4 regions of the Lysinibacillus sp. NPDC056185 genome follow, and region 4 is predicted to be linked to each of the others. Evidence: riboswitches for the same ligand, from Rfam matches in the RefSeq annotation. Region 4 holds a riboswitch; each other region holds the start of a gene.
What was found. A riboswitch is a leader RNA that binds a small molecule or an ion and turns the genes downstream of it on or off. The one in region 4 is predicted to bind S-adenosylmethionine.
Positions count from the first base shown of each region.

Region 1 (3,138 bases), on a different contig from region 4:
CTTCTGTTTTTATTGCTGATTATGCAACCGTTACCGGCGACGTTACAATAGGTGCTGAAACAACAATTTGGTTTAACACAGTTATTCGAGGAGATGTATCACCAACAATTATAGGAAAAAGAGTTAGTATTCAAGACCTCTGTTGCTTACATCAAAGCCCCAAATATCCACTAATTATTGAAGATGAAGTAACAGTTGGACATCAAGTAACTTTACATAGTTGTACGATTCGAAAAAAAGCCTTAATAGGTATGGGCTCTATAGTATTAGACGGAGCGGAGATTGGAGAGGGTGCATTCATTGGGGCGGGTAGTCTAGTACCTCCAGGCAAAGTCATTCCTCCAAATAGTTTAGCACTAGGCCGTCCTGCAAAGGTTGTAAGAGAATTAAACGATGAAGATAAAGAAGATATGGAACGCATCATACGTGAATATGTAGAAAAGGGTCAATACTATAAATCTCTTCAACCAAAAAATTAATGTAAAGCAGCTCCACGATTGCTTGGGCAACCGAGCAATATAGGAGCTTATTTTTTTCGTTAAAAAACAGCGAAAGGGGCTAAATTAATGTTAAGCCCCTTTCTGTAATAGTATTTTAAAATATTTTCCCAGCTACTTCATTGCTTTAGCTGAATAGTTTATAAACCTGCTTTTTCTTTTAATGCGTCAGCTTTGTCTGTTTGTTCCCAAGGTACATTTAAATCTGTACGACCGAAGTGACCATATGCGGCAGTTTGCTTATAAATAGGACGACGAAGGTTTAGCATTTTGATAATCCCCGCTGGGCGTAGATCAAATAGCTCGCGTACCCATTTTACAATTTCACTTTCCGTAACTTTTCCTGTTCCAAATGTATCAACAGCAATAGATACAGGTTGAGCAACACCAATCGCATAAGCTAGTTGTACTTCAGCTCGATCAGCTAAACCAGCAGCTACGATATTTTTCGCCACATAGCGTGCTGCATATGCTGCTGAACGGTCTACCTTAGTTGCGTCCTTACCTGAGAAAGCACCTCCACCATGACGTGCATAGCCACCGTATGTATCAACGATGATTTTACGTCCAGTTAGACCAGCATCCCCTTTAGGACCACCAATTACGAATCGGCCAGTTGGGTTGATGAAATATTTAGTATCGGCATCTAGTAATTCACTTGGAACAACTGGAGCAATAACGAATTCTTTTAAGTCTGCTTGAATTTGCTCAAGTGTAGCTTCTTCATCATGCTGTGTTGAAATTACAATCGTATCAACGCGTACTGGTACATTGTTTTCATCATATTCAACCGTTACTTGCGTTTTTCCATCTGGACGTAAATATGCTAGTTCACCAGATTTACGTACTCCCGTTAAACGACGAGCTAATTTATGCGCTAAACTAATTGGTAATGGCATAAGCTCTGGCGTTTCGTTACATGCATAACCGAACATTAAACCTTGGTCACCTGCGCCAATTGCTTCAATGTCAGCGTCTGTCATAGAGCCTTCACGCGCCTCTAATGCTTGGTCAACACCTTGAGCAATATCAGGTGATTGCTCGCCAATAGCAACAAGAACTGCTAGGTTTTCAGCATCAAAGCCGTATTTCCCACGTGTATAACCGATTTCTGCTACAGTATCACGAACGATACCTTTAATATCTACATAAGTAGAAGTAGTAATTTCTCCAGCTACTAATGCTAAGCCTGTTGTTACTGTTGTTTCACACGCTACACGCGCGTTTGGATCTTCTGCTAAAATAGCATCTAAAATGGCATCCGAGATTTGGTCACAAATTTTGTCTGGATGTCCTTCTGTTACACTTTCTGATGTAAACAGTCGACGGTTTGTCATTTGATTTTCCTCCTATTACTTTTACAAATAATATTTGCGAATTAATACGGTACTCATTACCCATGTCAAGTTCGCCCCTAAGGATTGAACTCTCAAGCCATTGTTGCTGTCATTGCACTTTCGCACAGTAAAACAGTTGTTGCTGTCACTACGCTTCCGCACAAATAAACAGCTGCTTCTTTTAACACGAGGATTTTTGAAAGATCCGTCATTATAATAAGGAAAGGACTGTATACTTACCTTTAATTCGTTTTTAACAATAAAAAAATCCTTTTCTCACGCTTACTTAACATGAGGAAAGGAATAATGACTTCGTAACCTTTCACTCTTATCGTTCAAGGGAGTTTCCCCTTGCATCAGATTGGCACCAGCGCATGTCGTGAAATAGTTCATGCAGGTTGCCGGGTTTCACAGGGCCTGACCCTCCACCAGCTCGGGATAAGAGTATCCGTTCAATATCTCATAATACGTAAAAGGTCGAACATTGTCAAATATTTTTAACTTCTTTCAGCGGGTGTCCAACATCGTCCTTTGCTGACGCTACGCTTTCGCGCAAAAAACATTGTCAGGCCCAAGCACAAAGCAGATTCCGGACGCATTGTTTATCTGTAGCGAAAGTAAAGCGACAGTTACAATTATGCCAAGACATAATTGATTGTATTCTTATAAAGAAAGTATGGGATTTATATAGAAACAAATTTGGATTATACTGTAATTTAAAACAAAATAATCCCTACTCTCCACCTTACATCATGTGTTAACATATGTGTAACCCTTTACAGCACATTTTGTAGCAAAAGCAAAGCGTTAGCTACAGAACATGTGGTGGATGAATATGATTGTAGCCCCTTTTCAGTTGAAGACAAGCTCCAACTAATAAAAAGCAAGCTAAAACTTCACATCCTGTGCGAACCCCATGTTAGCCCAAAGCTTCCAAACACAATTTTTGCTGTGTCGAAAGTGAATGTGTGATCACTTATTATAAATAGGGTAAAAAGCATTATCAAAACGAATCAATTTACTTTTTGTCGTTTTCTTGAAAAGTAATAAAATCTGAAAAATAATTTCTGAATTAGTATAGATTATTTAAGCAATTGTGTTATACTATTTTTGAAATTAAGAAAATCTCCCTCAAACTCTAGGGAATACTATAAAAAAGGATGGTATTTAATCGATGAATTCAGTAGAAATTGCAAACGAACTGAAGGAATTATTAAGCGGCGGTAACATTAATGTTCAACTTTCAGTACCACAATTAGCTGAAAAGGCTACTTCTCGTGGTGAAGCTATGTTAACAGTAGATG
Region 1 covers NZ_JBLLLQ010000030.1:29,828-32,965, reverse strand. The annotation lists gene ACMZ42_RS22035 (gamma carbonic anhydrase family protein) at 1-479, shown strand, start outside; gene metK (methionine adenosyltransferase) at 638-1,834, opposite strand; SAM riboswitch class I at 2,160-2,279, opposite strand; gene pckA (phosphoenolpyruvate carboxykinase (ATP)) at 3,009-3,138, shown strand, end outside.
Region 1: another riboswitch for S-adenosylmethionine. It lies ahead of metK (methionine adenosyltransferase); the one in region 4 lies ahead of ACMZ42_RS19530 (Na+/H+ antiporter NhaC family protein).

Region 2 (3,138 bases), on a different contig from region 4:
TGCATCCGATGTTCCTAACGCTCTCGTTGGATCTTCCATTGACGGAGCTAGCCCTAGTAAGATTGTAACGAGAGCAATAATCATGGCAGAGCTAACGGGATAGGATACTGCTTCTGTAACCCATAGGATGACCGCGAAAGCTAAAATAGCCAAAGCTCGTTGTCCGGCTACAGGTAAATCGCCGTTGTTAGGTAAAAAAGTAATGATGATTAATGAAGCGAAGGCTAATCCAATCCAGAGTGGTTTCAAATTACGTTTCTGTTTTGCTTGTTCAGAAGTAGACATACTTTTCATCCTTTCTTAAACATGACTGTAATTTTCACATCGGCTAGTAAAATGCTTTATTAAGAAAGTTAATTTGTCTAATTATTGTAAAAAAACTAGTATGTGAAATACCCTCTATTTATAGCGATAATGGGCAGTTGCGAGAAAATATACGGTCAAAGAAAAGACAAAAATATCCAAAAGATTTTATTTTTTCTTTTTGAATGCTGAAGTTACTTTAGGCTCAGTTCCTAGCATCAATCGCTTAATATTTTCGATATGCAAAATGATGGCTATACCAAAAAGTAATAGGGCTAAAATCGTTGGGCCAACTCCAGGAATCCATAAATAAGTGGCTGTACAAAAAACGAGATAAAATTCAAGTACACCGACAATTAAATAGTTCGTCACGAAAGATAAAATAACAAATAAAATGAGTGCAAACAAGCCAATTTTCCAATCAATCGCAAGTAATATTCCTATGATTGAAGCAGTTCCTTTACCGCCATTGAAGCCCATATAAAATGGGAAATTATGACCTAGAATGACACCGGAAGCTACGATATAGATGAAGAGCCAAACTTGTACTTCTGTTAATTGTGTTATATCTGCTAAATAAACATGTGCACCGATTATAGCTGCAACGCCTTTACCGATATCGATCAGTGCAACTAATATGCCGTATTTCCAGCCAAGGGAAAGTGTTGCATTAGAGGCACCTGCATTGCCATGACCGGCCATTTTTAAATCTACCCCTGATAAAAACTGAGCAACTTTAGAGCCGTGAATACAGCCAATCAAATAACCAACAAGAAGAAAAATAATAACGGCTTTTATCATAAAAATTCTCCTTTCCAAATAATGGGTTCATCACAAAAGTTCTAACATTGTGTTAGCCCGAAGCCCCTAGGAAACGCCCAGCTGAAACGGAAATCAGTCCATGCTTTGGTGACCAAAACAATAAATATCTAAAATAGTGTATGTGTTTGGATTACGTAAAGAAGCAGACAGAAGTTTCGGAAAAAATAAAATTTTAGTATTGACAGAGAAAAAGTCTATGTTTATACTTTGTAACAACGATGGAAATTGAATCTCATACTCTTATCAAGAGCGGCGGAGGGATAGGCCCTATGATGCCCGGCAACCAGTAAGTGACGAACTTGCTAAGGTGCTAATTCCTACAGATTCTTACTTGGATCTGGCAGATAAGGGGAGGAAAACTTGCAACCGCAACCCTCTTCTTAGCTGAAGAGGGTTTTTGTTTTCTACTGAAAAAATCCTCCTCATCTCCGGTACCATCGTAAAAAAATAACCATTTGGAGGTATACAATGACAAAATTTAAACCAGAAACATTGCTGTTACACGGTGGCCAAGAGCCAGACCCGGTAACAGGATCTCGTACAGTACCCGTATATCGCTCAACGGCTTTCGTTTTTAAAGACACTGCTCATGCGCAACGTCTTTTTGCCTTAGAGGAAGCTGGTAATATTTACACTCGTATTACAAACCCAACTGTAGATGTTTTTGAAAAACGCGTCGCTTTATTAGAAGGCGGTACAGCAGCAGTAGCACTTTCATCTGGTGCAGCAGCAATCGCGTTTTCCATTTTAAATCTTGCAGGGGCAGGCGATGAAATTGTTGCAGGTAGCTCTTTATACGGAGGTACTTATAATTTATTCGCTAACACACTACCAAACTACGGTATTAAAACGATTTTTGTAGATGAAACAAATCCAGAAAATTTCAAAGCTGCTATTACTGATAAAACAAAGGCCGTGTTCGCTGAAGTTTACGGTAACCCAAGTTTAAAGGTACTAGATATTGAAGCAGTAGCAAATATAGCACATGAAAACGGCTTACCATTAATTATTGATAGCACATTTGCTTCACCATATGGCTCTACACCAATTGACTACGGTGCAGATATCGTTGTTCATTCTGCAACGAAATGGATTGGTGGTCATGGAACAACTTTAGGTGGCGTTGTAGTAGATGCAGGGAAGTTCGATTGGACTCGTGGACGTTTCCCAGGCTTTACTGAGCCAGATGCTTCTTATCACGGTTTGCGTTATGGTATTGACACAGCTGATGCAGCATTCGCCACAAAACTGCGTGTGCAACTGCTACGTGACTTTGGACCAACATTAAGTGCTGATGCGGCATTTAATTTATTACAAGGTTTAGAAACGCTTCATTTGCGTATTCCTAAACACAATGAAAATGCATTAGCAGTAGCTGAATATTTACGAAACCACCCATCTGTGGAATATGTAAATTACAACGGCTTAGAAGATTTCCCTACCCATAATTTAGCTAAAAAATATTTAAGAAATGGCTTCGGTTCTGTACTTACATTTGGCATTAAAGGTGGACGTGAAGCAGGGCGTAAGTTAATCGATAGTGTGAAATTATTCTCACACGTAGCAAATGTAGGGGATGCTAAATCATTAATTATTCATCCAGCATCTACTACACATCAGCAACTATCTGCTGAAGAGCTAATCCAAACTGGCGTAACCGAGTCGCTCATTCGCTTATCAATCGGTTTAGAGGCAGTAGAGGACATCATTGCAGATTTAGAACAAGCTATTGAACAAGTAACAGCTTCACAACAAGAAGTAGAAGCTTAATAAATAAAATACATTGGCTAATGTTGTAGCGTTTACGTATTTTCTCATTCGATAGGCCTCATTTGGTAATGCGTCAAACGTTGCTACATCATCCGCTCGCCTCATTTGGTGAGAGTAATGAAATGGTTTAAAATTAATACCAAGTAATTTTATAAGTATTGTTGACTTGGTTAAATCCTTGTTTTATACTAGGAAATAAGAAAAGTGTTCGAAGGGCTACCAACCTAGAACCAATTTAAAGCG
Region 2 covers NZ_JBLLLQ010000031.1:4,743-7,880, forward strand. The annotation lists gene ACMZ42_RS22140 (DASS family sodium-coupled anion symporter) at 1-285, opposite strand, end outside; gene ACMZ42_RS22145 (glycerol-3-phosphate acyltransferase) at 472-1,104, opposite strand; SAM riboswitch class I at 1,363-1,476, shown strand; gene ACMZ42_RS22150 (O-acetylhomoserine aminocarboxypropyltransferase/cysteine synthase family protein) at 1,594-2,895, shown strand.
Region 2: another riboswitch for S-adenosylmethionine. It lies ahead of ACMZ42_RS22150 (O-acetylhomoserine aminocarboxypropyltransferase/cysteine synthase family protein); the one in region 4 lies ahead of ACMZ42_RS19530 (Na+/H+ antiporter NhaC family protein).

Region 3 (3,138 bases), on a different contig from region 4:
ACGTTGGAAACCATCTAAGAATGCTAAGTTTCCTAGACCACCTGCGCCGATAATACCTGCCATCGCAGTATAACCAACAAGTGCTACAGCAGTTACAGTAAGACCAGAAATAAGCGCTGGTAACGATTCGGGAATTAATACTTTCCAAATAATCGTTGACGTTTTGGCACCCATTGAACGAGCCGCTTCAATAACACCTTTATCAATTTCGCGTAAGGCGATTAATACCATTCGCGCATAGAATGGTGCAGCTCCAATAATTAATGCTGGTAAAGCCGCGTCTGCGCCACGAATTGTGCCGAGTAAAAATTTCGTGAATGGAATTAATAAGATAATCAATACGATAAATGGAATCGAGCGGAAAATGTTAACGATTGATCCTGTTAAAAAGTTTACAATTTTGTTGGCCCATAGTTGGTTGGGACTTGATAAAAATAATAAGATTCCAATTACTAATCCAAGTATAAATGTGATGACCGTAGAAATTGTTGTCATATACAATGTTTCATACGTAGCGTCCCACATTTTTTCCCAGTCGACATTCGGAAAAAGACTAGTTAGCATTTGTAATCACCTCCGTTTGTACTTCGACTGTATTTAAGTAACTCAGTGAAGCAGCAACGTTCGCCTCTGAGCCATCAATTTGCACAATAAGTGTACCGTACGCTCCATTTTTCGTTTGCGAAATATTACCATGTACAATACTTACTTCTACATCAAACTGTTTCACAAGATGTGAAATGACAGGCTGCTCTGTTTTTTCTCCTACAAAGATTAGCTTAACAAGTTGTCCATTAGGGTAATTTTCTTTAATTTGTGCCACAGTTTCCTGTGTTTCCTTCGTATCTGTAATTTGAGAAACGAATTTTTTCGTAATGGCTGCTTGTGGAGCTTGGAATACTTGTAATACTTCACCACGTTCTACAATTTCACCAGCTTCCATAACCGCTACACGATGACAAATCTTACGGATAACGTGCATTTCATGTGTGATTAACACAATCGTTAGACCTAATCGTTCGTTAATATCGACAAGTAGATCAAGAATAGCATCTGTTGTCTCCGGATCGAGTGCAGATGTTGCCTCATCACATAACAATACCTCTGGATTATTAGCAAGTGCACGAGCGATACCTACCCGTTGTTTTTGTCCCCCCGATAGTTGTGATGGATATGCTTTTTCGCGCCCTTCCAAGCCAACTAGTGTAATCAATTCATTCACACGTGCTTCCCGTTTGGCCTTTGGCACACCTGCGATTTCTAGTGGGAAAGCGATGTTTTCTGCAACAGTTCTAGACCAAAGTAAATTGAAATGTTGGAAAATCATACTAACCTTTTGTCTAGCATCCCTAAGCTTTTGCCCCTTTATGGACGAAAACTCTTGATTATTAACCGTCACCGTACCAGATGTAGGCTTTTCTAAACCATTTAACAAACGAATCATTGTACTTTTACCAGCGCCACTATAGCCGATAATGCCGAAAATTTCACCTTTATTAATAGAAAGGTTGACGTCTTTAACTGCTGTTAATTCGCCATTCGTAGTTTTGTATTTCTTCGTAATATTTTGAAGATTGATCATAGCGAATTCTCCTTTTCTTATATCAATTATGCCTCGGCATAATTGTTGCTGTCACTTCGCTTTTGCACAGATAAAAATTACGTCCGGAATCGGCTTTGTGCTTAGGCCTGCAGATATTTTTTGCGCGAAAGCGTAGTGCTAACGCAGCGACAGCAGCACCGATGCAGGTCAGTTAGCCATTATCGCATGGATGCGATGGTTTTAGGCTAACATCCTCTAAGCACTCCTTTTCGATTCCAGGACACCCGCTGAAAGAAATTAAAAAACCCCTTCACTTAAAGACAAGTAGAAGGGGTCACGTACATATACGCTAAACCGTTCTCTCATCTGTCAAAGATAAATCTTTGGGTGATTTGGCACCTTTTCACGTTTGTGATGGTTGCCGGGCTTCATAGGGCACTTCCCTCCGCCGCTCTTTATAAGAGTTCGATATATTTATTGTTTTTTTAATATATTTGTTACTTTACCATGTGATTAATATTCAGTCAATTAGTTTTTTAACAATTCGTATAAATATGGTACGGATTGGAAGGCATAAACCTTTTCTATCACTTCTCCGCCTTCACATACGAGTAAACATGGTACACTTTCGATTTTATTATCATAAGCTATTTGCTCTATAAAATTAATATTCGCCTTACCAATCTGTAGCTGTGGCAGCAATTGCTCAATAACCGCCATCATTTTCGATGCAACTGCGCACGTTCCACACATTGGCGTATATAAATAAAAGGCAGCCTTTTCACCGGACTGGATAGCCGTGTTCCACTGCTCTTTTGACCATTCTTCCATTTTTTTTCACGCAACCTTACAAAATATATTCATTATGGATTGAGAAATGTGCACGAAGCAATATCGCCGCTAACACTTTCCTCGGAGTTGTCTCAACTTCCTTATATGTTGGCATCGTACGTAAATGCTCAGCCTCTGGATAATGTCTGTCCATTAATGCCCGTAGCTTATTACCTGATGTATCTGCATCAAAAAATGTATAAAGCTCACAACCCTCATATGGGTCGAGTAGCTCTTCTAATTGATGCACACCAATTGTACCATTTGTACAAAGTATTTTTACGTCTTCATTTAAAATAGGTTCGATTTGAAGTTTATCCGATCGGCCTTCGACAATTAAGCATTTTCCCTCGAACATCACGCCACCCCCATTTAGACATATCCCTTATAATTCATTATATCAACAAACCTTGTCGTTGATACAGTTAGATACCTATTAATAAGGGAATATACTTGCATTTACCTTACCAACTATAGTGGCAGGATGGTTAAGATAAAAAAAAAACGTCGGTAGTTTCCGACGTTTTTCTGATCAATTATGCCTCGACATAATCGCGTCAGGAATCGGCTTTGTGCTTAGGCCTGCACGACGCAGGTTAGTTAGCCGTTATCGCATGGATGCGATGATCTTAGGCTAACATCATCTAAACACTCCTTTCCGATTCCATGACATCCGCCGGAGGCTTTAACTTCTTTTAGCTGATGTTTGAACACTCGCTGAAAGAAGTTAAAGGCTTGTCTTATTCTGCAATCATTTCTTCGTA
Region 3 covers NZ_JBLLLQ010000013.1:11,802-14,939, reverse strand. The annotation lists gene ACMZ42_RS13855 (methionine ABC transporter permease) at 1-564, opposite strand, end outside; gene ACMZ42_RS13850 (methionine ABC transporter ATP-binding protein) at 554-1,582, opposite strand; SAM riboswitch class I at 1,903-2,007, opposite strand; gene ACMZ42_RS13845 (thioredoxin family protein) at 2,072-2,374, opposite strand; gene ACMZ42_RS13840 (toprim domain-containing protein) at 2,391-2,732, opposite strand; gene gcvH (glycine cleavage system protein GcvH) at 3,115-3,138, opposite strand, start outside.
Region 3: another riboswitch for S-adenosylmethionine. It lies ahead of ACMZ42_RS13850 (methionine ABC transporter ATP-binding protein); the one in region 4 lies ahead of ACMZ42_RS19530 (Na+/H+ antiporter NhaC family protein).

Region 4 (3,138 bases):
TTGGAATTGGATTTATGTTCAAATATAGACGCTACGAAATAACTAATGAGAAAGTGTAATTATAACTTTTAAGTATTATCTCTATCACAAAAAATGAATAGCCTCAAATTGAAAAATCCAATCGTTTTGATTATTTCTTTCAAAACAATTGGATTATTTTAATGGTAAATCAATATTTTTTTTAGTGATGTAGCTCAGGCTTTCTTTTCTTTCGGGTATCCGATGAGGATAGCAATGGTTCCACAAATTCCTATAAGGACTGGATAGAAAGAGTATTGCAGCATGCTCACTGGCGATATTCCGGCTACACTAGCGGCTGCTAGGAATTGGGCTCCATATGGCAGTAGACCTTGGATCGTACAGGAGAAAATATCTAATATACTTGCGGATTTTCTCGGCTCAATCTCATACTGTTCAGCAATATTTTTTGCAAGTGGACCAGCAATTAAAATAGCAATCGTATTATTGGCCGTAGATAAATTTGTTAAACCCACTAGGCCGGCAATGCCAAATTCAGCACCTTTTTTCGATTTAATCCTTTTTGTTGCAAGGTGAAGTAGAAAGTCAATCCCTCCGTTAAACTTAATAACCTCCACCATTCCAGCTATTAATATCGCAAGGAATGCCATTTCATACATGCCTGACATTCCTTCGCCGATCTTTTGAAAAAGGCTCATTAAGTGATAGCTGCCATCCGCTAAGCCAACAGCCCCGGCAAGAACAATCCCAGATGCCAGAACAAGGAAAACATTCATTCCAGCTAACGCTAAAATAATAACCAAAACATAGGGAACAATTTTTACCCAACTATAGCTTAAATGCTCCACTTGTGCAGTTTCACCCATTGTGATAACTCCTAAAATAAGGCTCGTTACAATAGCTGCCGGCAACACAATCCAAAAATTCACCTTAAATTTATCCTTCATTTGTGCACCTTGTGAACGAACGGCAGTAATTGTTGTATCTGAAATAAAAGATAAATTATCGCCAAACATCGAACCGCCAACAATCGCTGCCATTACTAAAGCCATGGAAAGGTCGATATGCTCGCTTATCCCAACTCCAATTGGAGCCAGTGCAACAATCGTTCCCACCGATGTACCCATTGATAGGGAGATAAAGCAGGCGATGATGAACAAGCCTACGACAAGTAAGTTTGGCGGAACGACCGATAAAGCAAAGTTTACAGTGGAGTCCACTGCCCCCATGCCTTTTGCTACCGCTGAAAAGGCACCAGCCAAGAGAAAAATAATGACCATCAGCATGACATTTAAGTTTCCTGCGCCTTTGCAAAAAATATCAACCTTTTGCGCAAACGATTCTTTTCGATTCATTGCCAAAGCCACAGCGCCTGAAATAGAAATGGCTACAATGACAGGGAAGGCGTAAAAATCACCTGTAATAACCCCTGAACCAATAAATAAAATTAAAAAAACAACAAATGGGATCAGCGCCCATGGATTCTCTTTCTTCATGTCTACCTCCAAAAAATAAAATTGGACACGTCTTTTGTCCATTCTTTTTACGATAAAAAGGCCTCTTCTTGTAACAACAAGAAGAGGCCTTATATCTATAAAACACTCCTCTTATCTATCAAGCCTTTGCCTGCTGGATTTGGCACAGTAACTTAAATCATAAGTTCCGCTGCCGAGATTTCATCGGGCCAGTCCCTCCATCTCTCTTGATAAGAAGCAAATATATTATTTTTTTTCACAATAATAAATATTATAATAAAAAGTCGATTTTTGCAACATATTTTTAATCAAGCTTGGTTTAAAAGCTATATTAATTAAGGAAATTGAACAAATAAGAGGTTTAGAGGATAGGAAAGCGTGAATTTTTGGTGTCGCTGTTTTTACGCAGCACAACTTGATTTAACAACTGAAAGGGGGAAAAAGGAGGCGCCCTTAGAATTGGAGGGGCGCCTCACCTAAAACATTTGTGGTAAAAATTCCGTCATAAAGCGTTGATTTTTACGTAGCCATATTTTTAAAATCATACGATGTGTTAGGAGGCGTTGTCTTTTTTGTGGTCTAGCCTTTGCTTCTATTAAACTTTGTAGTAGAGTGCATGTTTCTGTTGCCAATCCTTGAGGATCTACGAGGACGTCAAGTTTATAATCAATTAACTGAGCAGCCTGAACCTTTGCAAGTAATTGTGCAAAGCGAGTATTCATTTCTGGAAAGTTTTCTTCTAGTTCTAAGTCGATTAAAGTATATAATGTTTGTTCAATTTCAGCTTCGAGCGCTTGTAATTGTTCAATGGACGGCTGTGTCAAAAAATCACCTCTAGTATTTCAAAAATGCTGCTACACAAGGACAAAGCCAAGTGCCGCGAAAAGTAAACCGAATAAAACTGTAGTGCATATATAAATAATCGCTTGCCTCCATTTTTTCTGCTCTAAGAGTTGCAAACATTCAAAACCAAATGTTGAAAAGGTCGTATATGCTCCTAAAAAACCAAGCCCTATAAACTGCCAAATCCAATCACTTGGATGTAATGCAAATAGAAAGCCAAGTGCAAAAGAACCCGTTATATTAATAAAAAATGTTGCCCATGGGTATGTATGGACAATCAATTTTCCTAGATAAAATCTTGTTAGTGCACCCAAAAATCCACCGATACCAATCATTATCATACGAAGCGCCCCTTTGCTAGTTTAAATCCTAGCCATGCACAAGCTAAACCGCCAAAAACACTTACAAAAATATAAAGAACGGCTTGTAGCCATTTACTATCCTGCAAAAGTAATAGCGTTTCTAAAGAAAATGTTGAAAAGGTTGTAAAAGCACCAAAAAAGCCAGTACCAATTCCTATAATAACAGGTGTTCGCTTTGTAAACGTTGTAAATAGCCATGCTAAACAAAAGCAGCCAATTAAGTTCATACAAAGTGTCGCAAATGGAAAACCACCGTTATTTGAAAGTACTAGACCAAGGCTATATCGACAGATGGCACCCAAAAATCCGCCGATTCCAACAGCTAAAAATGATTTCAAAGTAAAGACTCCTTATTAAAATGTCTATATTAAAAAGTGTATCATGAGATACCCATTTTAGATAATAGTTAGGCGTTAAATTAAAGTTGGGTGATAAATTAAAAAAGTTAGGCGATAAATTTAAAAATTAGGGCGATAAAC
Region 4 covers NZ_JBLLLQ010000023.1:59,218-62,355, forward strand. The annotation lists gene ACMZ42_RS19530 (Na+/H+ antiporter NhaC family protein) at 195-1,475, opposite strand; SAM riboswitch class I at 1,584-1,691, opposite strand; gene ACMZ42_RS19535 (hypothetical protein) at 1,931-2,278, opposite strand; gene crcB (fluoride efflux transporter CrcB) at 2,309-2,638, opposite strand; gene crcB (fluoride efflux transporter CrcB) at 2,635-2,997, opposite strand.